2 regions of the Streptomyces sp. Qhu-G9 genome follow, and region 2 is predicted to be linked to the other one. Evidence: riboswitches for the same ligand, from Rfam matches in the RefSeq annotation. Region 2 holds a riboswitch; the other holds the start of a gene.
What was found. Region 2 has a riboswitch for ZMP and ZTP ahead of O1Q96_RS00910 (bifunctional 5,10-methylenetetrahydrofolate dehydrogenase/5,10-methenyltetrahydrofolate cyclohydrolase). Riboswitches for the same ligand answer to the same signal wherever they lie in the genome.
Positions count from the first base shown of each region.

Region 1: linked by a shared signal. The riboswitch ahead of O1Q96_RS39970 (glycine hydroxymethyltransferase) and the one ahead of O1Q96_RS00910 (bifunctional 5,10-methylenetetrahydrofolate dehydrogenase/5,10-methenyltetrahydrofolate cyclohydrolase) in region 2 are both predicted to bind ZMP and ZTP.

Region 1 is NZ_CP114283.1:8,604,712-8,611,035, reverse strand. Features, by position in the region: gene O1Q96_RS39995 (ABC transporter substrate-binding protein) at 1-29, shown strand, start outside; gene O1Q96_RS39990 (isocitrate lyase/PEP mutase family protein) at 151-876, opposite strand; gene O1Q96_RS39985 (carboxymuconolactone decarboxylase family protein) at 873-1,406, opposite strand; gene pdxR (MocR-like pyridoxine biosynthesis transcription factor PdxR) at 1,454-2,881, shown strand; gene O1Q96_RS39975 (DMT family protein) at 3,107-4,021, opposite strand; ZMP/ZTP riboswitch at 4,293-4,379, shown strand; gene O1Q96_RS39970 (glycine hydroxymethyltransferase) at 4,411-5,856, shown strand; gene O1Q96_RS39965 (hypothetical protein) at 5,875-6,324, opposite strand, start outside.
Region 2 is NZ_CP114282.1:198,935-205,258, reverse strand. Features, by position in the region: gene O1Q96_RS00930 (hypothetical protein) at 220-696, shown strand; gene O1Q96_RS00925 (DUF6192 family protein) at 590-1,237, shown strand; gene O1Q96_RS00920 (hypothetical protein) at 1,241-1,654, shown strand; gene O1Q96_RS00915 (IS5 family transposase) at 1,695-2,552, shown strand; gene O1Q96_RS00910 (bifunctional 5,10-methylenetetrahydrofolate dehydrogenase/5,10-methenyltetrahydrofolate cyclohydrolase) at 2,590-3,456, opposite strand; ZMP/ZTP riboswitch at 3,478-3,564, opposite strand; gene O1Q96_RS00905 (hypothetical protein) at 3,687-4,064, shown strand; gene O1Q96_RS00900 (hypothetical protein) at 4,173-4,385, opposite strand; gene O1Q96_RS00895 (DUF6233 domain-containing protein) at 4,444-4,818, opposite strand; gene O1Q96_RS00890 (DNA polymerase Y family protein) at 4,911-5,924, shown strand; gene O1Q96_RS00885 (DUF6292 family protein) at 6,001-6,324, shown strand, end outside.

The DNA of each region.
Region 1 (6,324 bases), on a different replicon from region 2:
CGACGTGGAAGTCCTGGCTGGCCGGATAGCCCTCACCGGCCGCCGACCGATGGCCGCCGACCGATGGCCGTCGGCCGAGCAGCCGTCACCGGACGGGCAGACCCGCCGATGTCCGGGCCCTCATGACCGGGGGCCCGGACATCAGTGCGGTCACAGTCGTCCGGCGATCTCCCGGAGCGCCGCGGCCGCCGCGCGCTGGAGGCCCGGCCCGTAGGTGATGCGGGTCGCCCCCAGCTCGCCCCACTCCCGGGCGGAGAGCCCGTCCGGCGTCGCCGACGCGTTGACCGGGCCCTCGACGCCCGCCCGCAGCAACGGGAGCACGTCCGCCGGCACACCGATCGGGTACACGCAGTCGGCGCCGGCCGCGACGTACAGCGCGGCCCGCTCCACCGCCGGTCCCGGATCCGCGATCCCGCACGCGAACGTGTCGACGCGCGCGTTGACGAAGAGCCCGTCGCCCGCGGCCGCCCGCACCTCGGCGAGCCATTCCGCGTGCCGGGCGGGGTCCCGCAGGACGCCGGCGCGGGAGTCCTCCAGGTTGCAGCCGACCGCGCCCGCGTCGAGGAGCCGTTCCACCAGCTCCTTCGGAGCGAGCCCGTAGCCGTCCTCGACGTCCGCGGACACCGGCACCTCCACGGCCCGTGCGATCCGCGCGACCGCAGCGAACATCTCGTCGGCGGGCGTGGCCCCGTCCTCGTACCCGAGCGACGCCGCGACCCCGGCACTGGGCGTGGCGAGCGCCGGGAACCCGGCATCCACGAACACACGGGCGCTGGCCGCGTCCCAGGGGCCGGGGAGGACCAGCGGGTCACCGGGGAGGCGGTCGAGGTGCAGCGCGCGGAAGACCGCGGCCTTGCCCGCCGACGCCCCTGTCACTTGTACTGCCCGGCCGTGTAGTGGCCCGGCGTGAGGCGGCAGGTCACACCGAAGCGGTTCCAGGCGTTGATCACCGTGATCGCGGCGATCAGCTGGGAGAGCTCGGCCTCGTCGAAGTGCCGGGCCGCCGTCTCGAACACCTCGTCCGGGACGAAGCCGTCCGTCAGGACCGTCACGGCCTCGGTCAGCGCGAGCGCCGCGAGCTCCTTCTCCGTGTAGAAGTGCCGGGACTCCTCCCACGCGCCGAGCTGGACGATCCGCTCGACGCTCTCGCCCGCCGCCAGCGCGTCCTTCGTGTGCATGTCGAGGCAGAACGCGCAGTGGTTGAGCTGCGAGGCACGGATCTTCACCAGCTCCTGCAGGACCGGGTCGAGCCCCGCCCGGGCCGCCGCGTCGAGCCGGACCATGGCCTTGTAGACCTCCGGCGCGAACTTGGCCCATTCGAGCCGGGGGGCCTCCTCGGAGGCGTAGGGGGTGTCCTTGCGGGGGCCGCCGTGCGCGGCCCCGGTGGATGTCTGCGTGGTCGTCATGACGTCGACCCTACGAGCGGAGTAGCCCAGGAGTATGGTCCATTTCCATGGCTGGATCTTGGGCCACTTTCGGTGTGGACCTGCATGTCGACCTGTCGCGTACCGGCTCCGGCCTGCGCAGAGGCCTCACGGACGCGTTGCGGGAGGCGGTGCGCGGCGGGCGGCTCGCGCCGGGTACCCGGCTGCCGTCGTCGCGCTCCCTCGCCGCCGACCTCGGCATCGCCCGCAACACGGTCGCCGACGCGTACGCCGACCTCGTCGCCGAGGGCTGGCTCACCGCGCGCCAGGGCTCGGGCACCCGCGTGGCGCAACGGCCGGTGCCGGTCCCTGCCTCCGCCGCCCGGCGGCCGCGCCGGTCCTGGGGGCCCGCGTACGACCTCGTCCCCGGCACCCCGGACCTCGCCTCGTTCCCGCGCGCCGAGTGGCTCAGGGCGTCCCGCCGGGCACTCACGGCGGCACCGAACGAGGCCCTCGGTTACGGGGACCCGCGCGGCCGTGTCGAACTGCGCACCGCCCTCGCGGGCTATCTCGCCCGGGCCCGCGGCGTACGCGCCGACCCCGAACACATCCTTGTCTGCTCCGGGTTCGCCCACGGGCTGATGCTGCTCGGAGCGGTGCTGCGGCAGCGGGGCGCGCGGGCGCTGGCGGTGGAGTCGTACGGGCTCGACGTGCACTGGGGCCTGATCGAACGGGCGGGGCTGGGTTCGGTGCCTCTGCCCTTCGACGAACTGGGCACGCGGACCGCCGAGTTGTCCTGGCTCGGCGCGATGGGCGGCGGCCCGGGGGGCGCGGGAGGGGCGGTGCTGCTGACGCCCGCCCACCAGTTCCCCATGGGCGTGCCGCTGCACCCGGACCGCCGTGCCGCGGCGGTCGACTGGGCGCGCCGCACGGGCGGGCTGATCCTGGAGGACGACTACGACGGCGAGTTCCGCTACGACCGGCAGCCCGTGGGCGCACTCCAGGGCCTCGACCCGGACCACGTGGTGTACTTCGGCACCGCCAGCAAGTCCCTCGCCCCCGGTCTGCGCCTCGGCTGGCTGGTCCTGCCGCCGGCCCTGGCTTCCGAGGTCGCGGCTGCGAAGGGCGGGGCCGACTGGTCGTGCGGCGTCCTGGACCAGCTGACGCTCGCGGAGTTCATCACGTCGGGCGCGTACGACCGTCATGTACGGGCCTCCCGCCTCCGCTACCGCCGTCGCCGCGACCAGCTCGTCGCGGCCCTGGCGGCCCGCGCTCCGTCGGTCACGGCCACCGGCATCGCGGCCGGATTTCACGCGGTGCTCCGGCTCCCGCCCGGCACCGAGCGGTCGGTGGTCCGCGCGGCCGCCTGGCACGGCCTGGCCGTCCACGGCCTCACCAGCTACCGCCACCCCGCGGCCACGCCCCCACCACTGGACGCCCTGGTCGTCGGCTACGGCACCCCCTCGGACAGCAGCTGGCCAGGAGCCCTGGAGGCACTGTGCGGGGCTCTGCCGTGACGGGGCGGGGTGCGGGTCGGTGCACATGGGTGCCGCTGGCATCGGCACGGCCAGTGGGCAGGCGCGACTGATGGAGCGAGGGGCCGACGGGGCTGATGGAACGAGGGGCCGACGGGGCTGATGGAACGAGGGGCCGACGGGGCTGATGGAGCCAAGGACCGAGGGGGCTACGGGCCTGATGACTGGCGAGCCTGTGCACGGTCGGACCAGGCTGCTGCTCCGCCACTACCGCGTGACCGGATCCGACCCCGACCCCGACCCCGACCCCGACCCCGACCCCGACCCCGGCCCCGTCTCCGGTCCTGACTTCTCGGCCGGAGCCTCCCCGAAGCGTGCCAGTGCCAGCGCACCGGCGACCGCGACGGCGAAACCGAGTACGGCCGGCCACGCCAGGCCTTCGCGCGTACGGTCGCCGAGCCAGACGACTCCCACGACAGCGGGCCCGATGGTCTCGCCGATGACCAGCCCCGCCGTGGCCGTCGTCACCGAGCCGCGCTGGAGCGCCGAGGTGAGGAGGAGGAACGCGGAGCCTCCGCCCAGCAGGAGCGCGTACGTCGCCGGGTTGGTGAGGAGCGCCGAGGGGTCGAGGTCGTCGATCAGCCGGACCGACACCTCGACCACGCCGAACCCGAACCCGGCGCCCAGCCCGAGCGCGAGCGCCCGCCCCCGCCCGGACAGCCGCCCGGCCAGCGCCCCGACGAGCAGCACGGCGAAGGCGGTGCCGAGCATCGCGTACTTGAGTGCCGACGAGCCGGCCTTCTCCCCTTCCTCACCAGAAGCGAGCCCCAGCATCGCGAGCCCCGCGCACACCACCGCGACCGCCGCCCACTCGACCCCGCTCAGCCTTACGTCGAGGAGCCACGCCGCCACCACCGCCGTCACCGCGAGACTCGCGGCGAGGGCCGCCCCCACGGTGTAGATCGGCAGCGAGCGCAGGGCCGCGATCTGCAGCAGGAACCCGACCCCGTCGAGCGCGAGCCCGGCGAGATACCGCCACTCGCGCACGGCCCGCAGGAAGAGGGCGGCGTCCACACCGGACGGGCCGGAGGACTCCGTGACCGGCGCGGCAGCCCGCGCGGCCATCGCCTGCAACACCGTCGCCGCCCCGAAGCACACCGACGCACCGAGCGCGCACACCATTCCAAAGAGCACAAAGCGACTGTAGGGGGTGCAAGTTCAGGGCAGCCTCCCGCCCGACCGGGTCACTCGCTCTTCAGGCCCGGAGACCGGGAGGCCTAGAGGCCCGGCGGTCCGGCGGCCGGAAGCCCGGAGGTCCGGTGGCCGGCAGGCCCGGAGGCCCGGCGGTTCGCAGGAGGTCGTCGAGGGCCTCACACGCCCTATCTGTCTTCATCTGTCGTCGCTCGCATGATGGACGGCCGAACCTGTCTCCCGGGTGTGCCCGGTACGCTGATCCACGGGCCGTGACTGGCGCGCTGGGATGGGACCGACCATCGGGGAGCGGCCCAGCAACTGTGTGCCGTGCGCCTGGGCCGAACCGTGAACGCCGAACGCCACGTCCGGAGGCCGTCATGCCCGAGCCCCTTTCCACCGAATCCACCGCCTTCCGCAGCGCCCTCGAAGTGATCCGCGCCGTCGAGCCCCGGGTCGCCGACGCCATCGGGCAGGAAGTCGCCGACCAGCGCGAGATGCTCAAGCTGATCGCCTCCGAGAACTACGCCTCCCCGGCCACCCTGCTGGCGATGGGCAACTGGTTCAGCGACAAGTACGCCGAAGGCACCGTCGGCCGCCGCTTCTACGCCGGCTGCCGCAACGTCGACACCGTCGAGGCCCTCGCCGCCGAGCACGCCCGCGAGCTCTTCGGCGCCGAGCACGCCTACGCCCAGCCGCACTCCGGCATCGACGCCAACCTCGTCGCCTTCTGGGCCGTACTCGCCCAGCGTGTCGAGGCTCCCGCCCTCCAGAACGCCGGCGTCCGCAACGTCAACGACCTCTCCGAGGCCGACTGGGCCGAACTGCGCCGCGCCTTCGGCAACCAGCGCATGCTCGGCATGTCCCTGGACGCCGGCGGCCACCTCACCCACGGCTTCCGCCCGAACATCTCCGGCAAGATGTTCGACCAGCGCTCCTACGGCACCGACCCCGCGACCGGCCTCATCGACTACGAGGCCCTGCGCGCCTCCGCCCGCGAGTTCAAGCCACTGATCATCGTCGCCGGCTACTCCGCCTACCCCCGTCTCGTGAACTTCCGGATCATGCGGGAGATCGCCGACGAGGTCGGCGCCACACTCATGGTCGACATGGCCCACTTCGCCGGTCTCGTCGCCGGCAAGGTCCTCACCGGTGACTTCGACCCGGTCCCGCACGCCCAGATCGTCACCACGACCACCCACAAGTCGCTGCGTGGCCCGCGCGGCGGCATGGTCCTGTGTGACTCCTCGCTCGCCGACCAGGTCGACCGCGGCTGCCCGATGGTCCTCGGCGGCCCCCTTCCGCACGTCATGGCAGCCAAGGCCGTCGCGCTCGCCGAGGCCCGCCGCCCCGAGTTCCGCGAGTACGCCCAGGCCGTCGTCGACAACGCCCGCGCTCTCGCCGAGGGCCTGATGCGGCGCGGCGCCAAGCTGATCACCGGCGGCACCGACAACCACCTCAACCTCATCGACGTCGCCTCCTCCTACGGCCTCACCGGTCGTCAGGCCGAGTCCGCCCTGCTCGAGTCGGGCATCGTCACCAACCGCAACGCCATCCCCGCCGACCCCAACGGCGCCTGGTACACCTCGGGCATCCGCATCGGCACGCCCGCGCTGACCACCCGGGGCCTCGGCGCCACCGAGATGGACGAGATCGCCGGCCTGATCGACCGAGTCCTCGCCACCACGGAAGCGGGCACCACGGCGAAGGGCGCCCCCTCCAAGGCCCAGCACGTCCTGGACCCGAAGATCGCGGACGAGATCTCCCACCGTGCCACCGATCTCCTCACCGGCTTCCCGCTCTACCCGGAGATCGACCTCGGCTGAGGCCGCAGCCCGGCCCCGTCAGACATCTCTCAGCTCCTGGCGGGGCCCCGTCTCCCGCTCCCTCCACTGGCTCAGCCGCCGCACGCCCGGCCATCGTCCGACGAACGGCCGCAGCCCCAGGCCAAGCACAGCTCCCGTCACCAACCCCGGTATCGCCCACCACCAGTCGGTGTCGTCCGCCGTCGCGGCGACGGCTGTGCGGGACTGCTCCGTGGACGCGGGGGCAGGTGCCGCCGAGGCGTCCTCCGATGCCCAGGGAGCCGGATAGGCGTCCCCGACGCCCTTCCCGGACGGTTTGCCCAGCACGCCGATCTTCTTCAGCAGCGCGCGGATCGCGGCTGGTTGCTCTGCCGTGTGCCAGTAGCCGTTCATCGACTTATGGACGTTGGCCGCTGTGTGTATCCAGACCTTCTTGCCGCCACGCGTGTCCGGATAGACGCGGTCGACCCGCCACGGCGACACGTCGTG
Region 2 (6,324 bases):
TACGGAAACGCCATAGCCGAACGCCTCGCGAACACCTCGAACACCCCTTGATTTGCAGGGAAGTTGGGACCGACTCCCGAGCGCTTCGAGCGCCCCTGGTTCACGCCCTGCCCCGGCGTGTCGCGCGCGCGTCACGGTGGACAGTGACCGGGGCCGGCGCCCCTTTGACCGGTCACGTCGTGGTGGCCGGGCCGGACCCGGGCGAGGGCGGTGGTCATCATGACCGACGTGACCGACCGGATCGGGAACGTCACCCGGCAGCGTTACGAACAGCTCGTCACCCAGGCCAAGGAACTGATCGCGCAGATCGCCCGCTCTCAATTCTCCCTGGGTGACATGGCGTTGGAGATCGAGCCGATGAGGGCGGTGGGCGGGTCGATGCCGAACGGCACGGACGATCTGTTCACCGTCACTGAGTCGTTGCAGATGTTCGCCGACGACATCGGCGTCGAACGCCGGACGGTGGAGGACTGGCGATACACCGCCAACCGCTGGCCCGAGGGGCACCGCAAGGATGGTGTGTCGTTCACCGTTCACCGTTCACCGCATCCTCGCCTCGGTCGTGGACGAGGACGAGCGGTGGGCGGCGATCGAGGACGCGCCGTTCAACCCGCGCACCGGGGCTCGGCAGTGGACGCCGGACGGCGCGAAACGAGTCGTCGGCCAGCGCGTCGACCGGCCGGTCACGGTGGATGAGAAGGTCCAGGCCGTGGCCGACCTGACCCGGGACGACGAGGTCGCCGCCCAAGTAGCCACCGACCTGCTGAAGCGGCCGGCGGTCACCGAGCACGTCACCCCGGCCGAAAAGGTCCGGGTCGTCACGGAGCTGACCAGGGACGACACCGTCGCGCAGGAGGTCACTACCGGTCTGCTGCGCCGCCCGGCCGTCGCCCGGAAGACGATGCGGGACGACACCACCCGGATGCTCGTCAACCGCGCCCAGTTCGACAACTCCAACGAGACCCGTGACCGGATCCGGGAACGCACGCCTGCCGTCCGCGCGATCGAGCACACCATCGAATACCTCGACCTGGTCGGCTCCTGCCACGGCTTCGTGGCCACCCTGGGCCGCCTGGTCCCGCAGATGCGCGGGCAGGAGTTCACCGAGGACGAACGCGAGACCGTGCGCCGGCAGATCGGCCGGGTCCGCGCGGCGGCGGACTGGCTCGAAGGAGCCCTCGACAACGGCGAGTTCACCCTGGACGAGCAGCTGGTCCAGCTGCTCAAGGGCGAGTAGGCCATGCCGCGACGCCGGGAGGCTCGGCCGCTGGCCGAGCACTACGGCGACCTGGTCCGCGTCGCCCTGATGGAAGCACGCCCCGCGGGCCTGGACACCTACCAGCTCATGGCCGCCACCCGCCTCACCCGCTCGCAGGTCGGCCGCGGCATCCGGCACGTCCGCGACGTCGTCGCCGCGGAGAACCTGACGCCGATCACCTGGACGCGTCGGGACGGGTTCATGTTCTCCGACGACCCCGCGGACTGGATCGAGTACGACAAGCGGCAGTTCCGGCAGATCCTCGGCCGGCTCACCCGGGTGATCACGGGCACGCTCGATCCGCACCTGGCCCGCTACCCCGACGACGAATGGGCTCAGCTCGCCACCGCCCAGCTCACCGGCGTCCGCGCCACCCTCGCCCAGCTCGCCAAATAGCCCCGGCTACCGCCACTCACCTCGTCTGCCGAGCCTCGCCATGCCCGCTGCCTCGCGTCGCCGCCGCTACCCGTCCGACACCTCCGCCGCCGAGTGGGCCCTCCTGGAACCCTTGCTGCCGGTCCCGGCCTGCCAGACCAAGACCGGCGGACACCCGGAGAAGTGGCCACGGCGCGAGATCGTCGACGGCATCCGCTACATCGTCGACAACGGCGCGAAGTGGCGGGCTCTGCCTGCGGATTTCCCACCGTGGGAGACGGTCTATGGGTTTTTCTGGAGGTGGAACCGGGCCGGCGTCGTCACCTACATCCGTGACCAGCTCCGGCGCCGGATCCGTACCGGCAAGGGCCGCTGCCCCTACCCGGTGACGCTGATCGTGGACTCCCAGTCGGTCAAGGGCGCCTCCACCGTCGGCCGGAACAGCCGCGGCTACGACGCCGCGAAGAAAATCAACGGCCGCAAGCGACATATCACGGTGGACACGCTCGGCCTGCCTGTGATGATCACGGTGACGCCCGCCGACATCCAGGACCGCGACGCCGCCCGCGACGTGTTCTGGCGCCTGCGTCTCACCCAGCCGCAGATCACCCAGGTCTGGGCCGACCGCGGCTACGCCGGCGACCTCGTCGACTGGGCCCGCGACCGCCTCTGGCTCACCCTGCGCATCGTCTCCCGGCCCAAGGGCACCAAGGGCTTCGTCGTCTTGCCCCGCCGTTGGAAAGTCGAGCGCACGATCGGCTGGTGCATGAACGCCCGCCGCAACGCACGCGACTACGAACGGCTGCCTCAGCACTCCGAAGCACACCTGAACTGGGCACTCATCACCACGATGACCCGGCGGCTCACCCGCAAGAAGCCCCGCACCAACTGGACCAAAAAGGTCAGGTCAGCAGGCTAGCCGCTCGTCGGCCACGCCAAGATCAAGGGTGACCTCCTCATCGGCCGGCCAGCCCAAGCTGGATGGATGCCGCGTCGACCGTCTGCGCCAGCAGGACTGCGATGGTCATGGGTCCGACCCCGCCGGGGACCGGTGTGATCAAGCGGGCACGAGTGCGGGCAGTGTCGAAGTCGACGTCGCCGACGTTGCCGGGGTTGTATCCGGCATCGATCACGACGGCCCCTGGTTTGACGTCTTCGCCGCGAATAAGCCGAGGCCTTCCCACGGCCGCCACAACAACGTCCGCTTCGTGCACGATCGCGGCCAGATCGGTCGTACGGGAGTGGCAGTAGGTGACAGTGGCGTCCCGGGCGAGCAAGAGCATTCCGACGGGCTTGCCGAGGATCGCACTGCGACCCACGACAACGGCGTGCTGACCTGCAAGATCGACCTCATACTCGTCCAAGAGCCGCATGATCCCGCCCGGGGTGCACGATGCGAATCCAGGCAGTCCGAAGCTCATCGCCCCGAAGGAGCTCATCGTGACCCCGTCGACGTCCTTCTCCGGCGCGATGGCCTCGAATGCCGCCCGCTCATCGATGTGAGGGCCTACGGGGTGCTGAAGCAAGATGCCGTGCACTCCGGCGTCCTGCGAGAGGGACTGGATGGTCTCCACCAGCTCAGCGGTTGTAGTGGTGGCCGGCAGGCTGACAAGTCGGGACTCGATGCCCGCCTTCGCGCAACGGGCCCGCTTCATCCGGACGTACGTCACCGAAGCCGGATCCTCACCTACCAGCACCGTTGCGAGGCAAGGCGTCACGCCGACACGTCGCACAAGCTCTGTCGCCTTGCTTGACGTCTCCTCAACGATGCGCCGGGCAAGGCCAACGCCGTCCATGAGCCGGGCTGTCTGTGTCTGGGACATGGTCGCCTCCAGGCGTCGCTGACCACTCGCCCAGGCGCACGGCATCGACCGATTCGTCAGACCGCTCCCCGGTGGTGCTCCACCTCAGCGCCAGTCACGGCCCACGCACCACTCTAGTGGCACTCTTCCGCTGATCAGGAGCGGGAAGTTGAAAAACACCTACTGAGCAGTGGCTGCGAGGCCAGCGCCTGGAGGCGTACGCCGACTTCCTCAAGGCGTGGGACCAGGCTGTGTCCCAGATCGACACGATGGTCAGAGCCTGGGAGTCCTGGGCTCAGCTCCCTCCGGCTGAGGACGGGGATCCCGAAACAATCCGCTACAACAACGTCGTCGACCATCTCGATACCGCCCAAGCAGGCCTTGAGTCGGCGGTGGAGCGTGTGGAGCTGATGGGACCGGACAGCATGGAAGGGGGCGCCGTAGCTATGGCTTTGGCACTTGGCCTCCACTGTGATCGGCTCACCGAGATGCTCTCCGACGACAGCGAAGCAACCTGGGACGACTACCGTAGGGTGCGGGCCCAGCTGAACAGCAGACGCCGCATTTTCCTGGCGCGGGCTCGGGTGTTCCTGCAGGCCGCGCCCGTCCCCGGTCGGCGTGCCCGTTGACAACCGACGGCCCGGTGGTGGTGCCCCGGCCACCGGTTTGGCTAACGCCGACCACAGACCCGACCACCGTGGTCGGGCGCTTGCGCACTTCGAGGTCAGTTGCGCGGGTCAGTTCTGTGTGCGGGTGTTGTTGAAGCGGATGCCGGTACCCCAGCCCTCCCGGGCGGTGGCCATGCACCAGTGGCACAGGGGCAGGCCACCGTTGCCGTACTTGTGCGTGCTGCGCTGGCAGCCGGAACAGGGCCCGACCATGCTGCTGGAACAGGTGAAAGTGGACGGGTCCGGCTCGCTGATCGGCGGCGGGAAAGCACTACTGGTCATCAGGGACAGCCTGTTCTGGGGGAGGGGCAGGGCAGCGAACGTGACCGGAGGGGGCCGGTCAGTGCGCCGCAGCGGAGAGGGCCGGTCGGGTGGGTAAGTCGAGGATGTCCAGGGCGGTGTCGGGCTGGCAATGGCTGCAGGCCCGTACTCCTGAGGCGAGGAGCCGGCGTGCTTCGTCCCGGCCGACGGGACGCCGTCGTTTGCCCGCGGCGTAGCAGCCGCCCACGTGGACCTCGGTGGGCGGCCGTCCGTCACCGATGCCGAGTTCGACGAACCACTCCGGCTCCGCAGGCCGGACCTGCCGTCCGCGTTCCCGCTCGGCTTCCCGCTGCTGGAGGGCAGCGATCTTGTCGTCGATGCGCTGCAGCCACATGGCATGCCAGGTCCTCAACGCGAAGAGTCGACCCAGGTCAGGGGGCAGGTCGTCCAGCATGGTCCGTCCCGGGGATCTTCGACTGAGAGGGCTGCATCCCTCGCGTGTTCGAATACTAGTTCTATAAGGTGAGTGTAGTGGAGGTGGGTGCCATGGCGGCGGAAGCGGTGTCGGGAGATCAGCGGGTGTCGAGTGTGATGCATGTGCGCTGCCCCGACCGTCTGCCGGAGGACGTCTTCCGGCAGGTCCTGGAACTGCTCGCGGAGTTTTCCCCGGTCGTTCAGGCGCTGCCACCGTCCGCAGCCCTGGTGGAGCTCAAGGGCGCCCTGCGCTACCACGGCACCGATGCCCGGCGGCTGGGAGAGGTGCTGCGGATACGGACCCTCTCTCGGCTGGGTGTCGACTTGCGCGTGGGGATCGGGCAAACGATCACAGTCGCGGCCACCGCCTCCGGCCAGATCGACACCCCCGGCGGCGTCCTCGCCATCGACCCCGACCACGTCGTCGACTGGCTCGGTCCGCTGCCCGTCGAAGCCCTGCACGGCATCGGCCCGAAGCACGCGGCAGCGCTGCGGGAGTTCGGAGTGCACTGCGTGGGCCTGCTCGCCGCGGTCCCGCCGGCCACCGTGCAGCGCCTGCTCGGCGGCCGCGCCGGACGGATGGCCGCCGACCGGGCCCGCGGCATCGACCCCCGCCCCGTCGCCCCGCGCGCCCTGCCCGCCACCCTGACCGTGCGCCACACCCTCGCCCAACACACCCTGGACGGCGCGCTGGTCCGCGCGGCCCTGCTCGACCTGGTCGTGCAGCTCGCCCACCGGCTGCGCCAGCGCGGCCAGGTGGCCCGCGGCCTGACCCTGGTACTGCGGTTCGCCGGCGGGGCCTCGTGGGAGAAGACGCGTCGCCTGCCGGAGGCCTCGGCGCACGACGACGACCTGCGCACCCTGGCGTATCGCATCGTCGACGCTGCGGGCCTGCAGCGAGGCCGCTTGACCGGACTGGTCCTCAAGGGCGAGGACCTGGTCGACGCCGACCAGGTTGCCCAGCAGATCAGCCTGGACCAGGCGCGCGAGGACCGGCTGATCGCTGAGAAGGTCAGCGATCGGATCCGCGCGAAGTTCGGGCCCGGCGTGATCGGCCCGGCCGCCACGTTCCTGCGCGTCTCATGACCCGGCATCCGACCCGCAGGTGGAGGTGAGAGGGATGCTGCTCGATCCGCCCGGCTGGCCAGGCTGCGCTCAAAGCTTGCCGCACTGGCCTTACCTCCAAGCCGTCGACGAGGCGCTCACCGGCCGCGGGATCCCGCCCGGCGCGGTCTGCATCGACCGGGCCGGCCGCGCGCACGGCGACATCATGTCCATGGAGCTGAGCTGGGACGTCAGCCGCACCGCCGGTCCAGGAGGCGTCCAGTTCCACTGGGATGAGGACACCGGCTGGTCCTACGCCACGGTCCGCCTCATCCGCGACGGCACCCTCCCGCGCCGTCCTCTGGTCCCGCTCCAACGCGTCTTCGCGGCTCCGGAGGCGGTAGCGGACACCGCGGAGAGCCTGGTGCGGTCCTGGCGTACG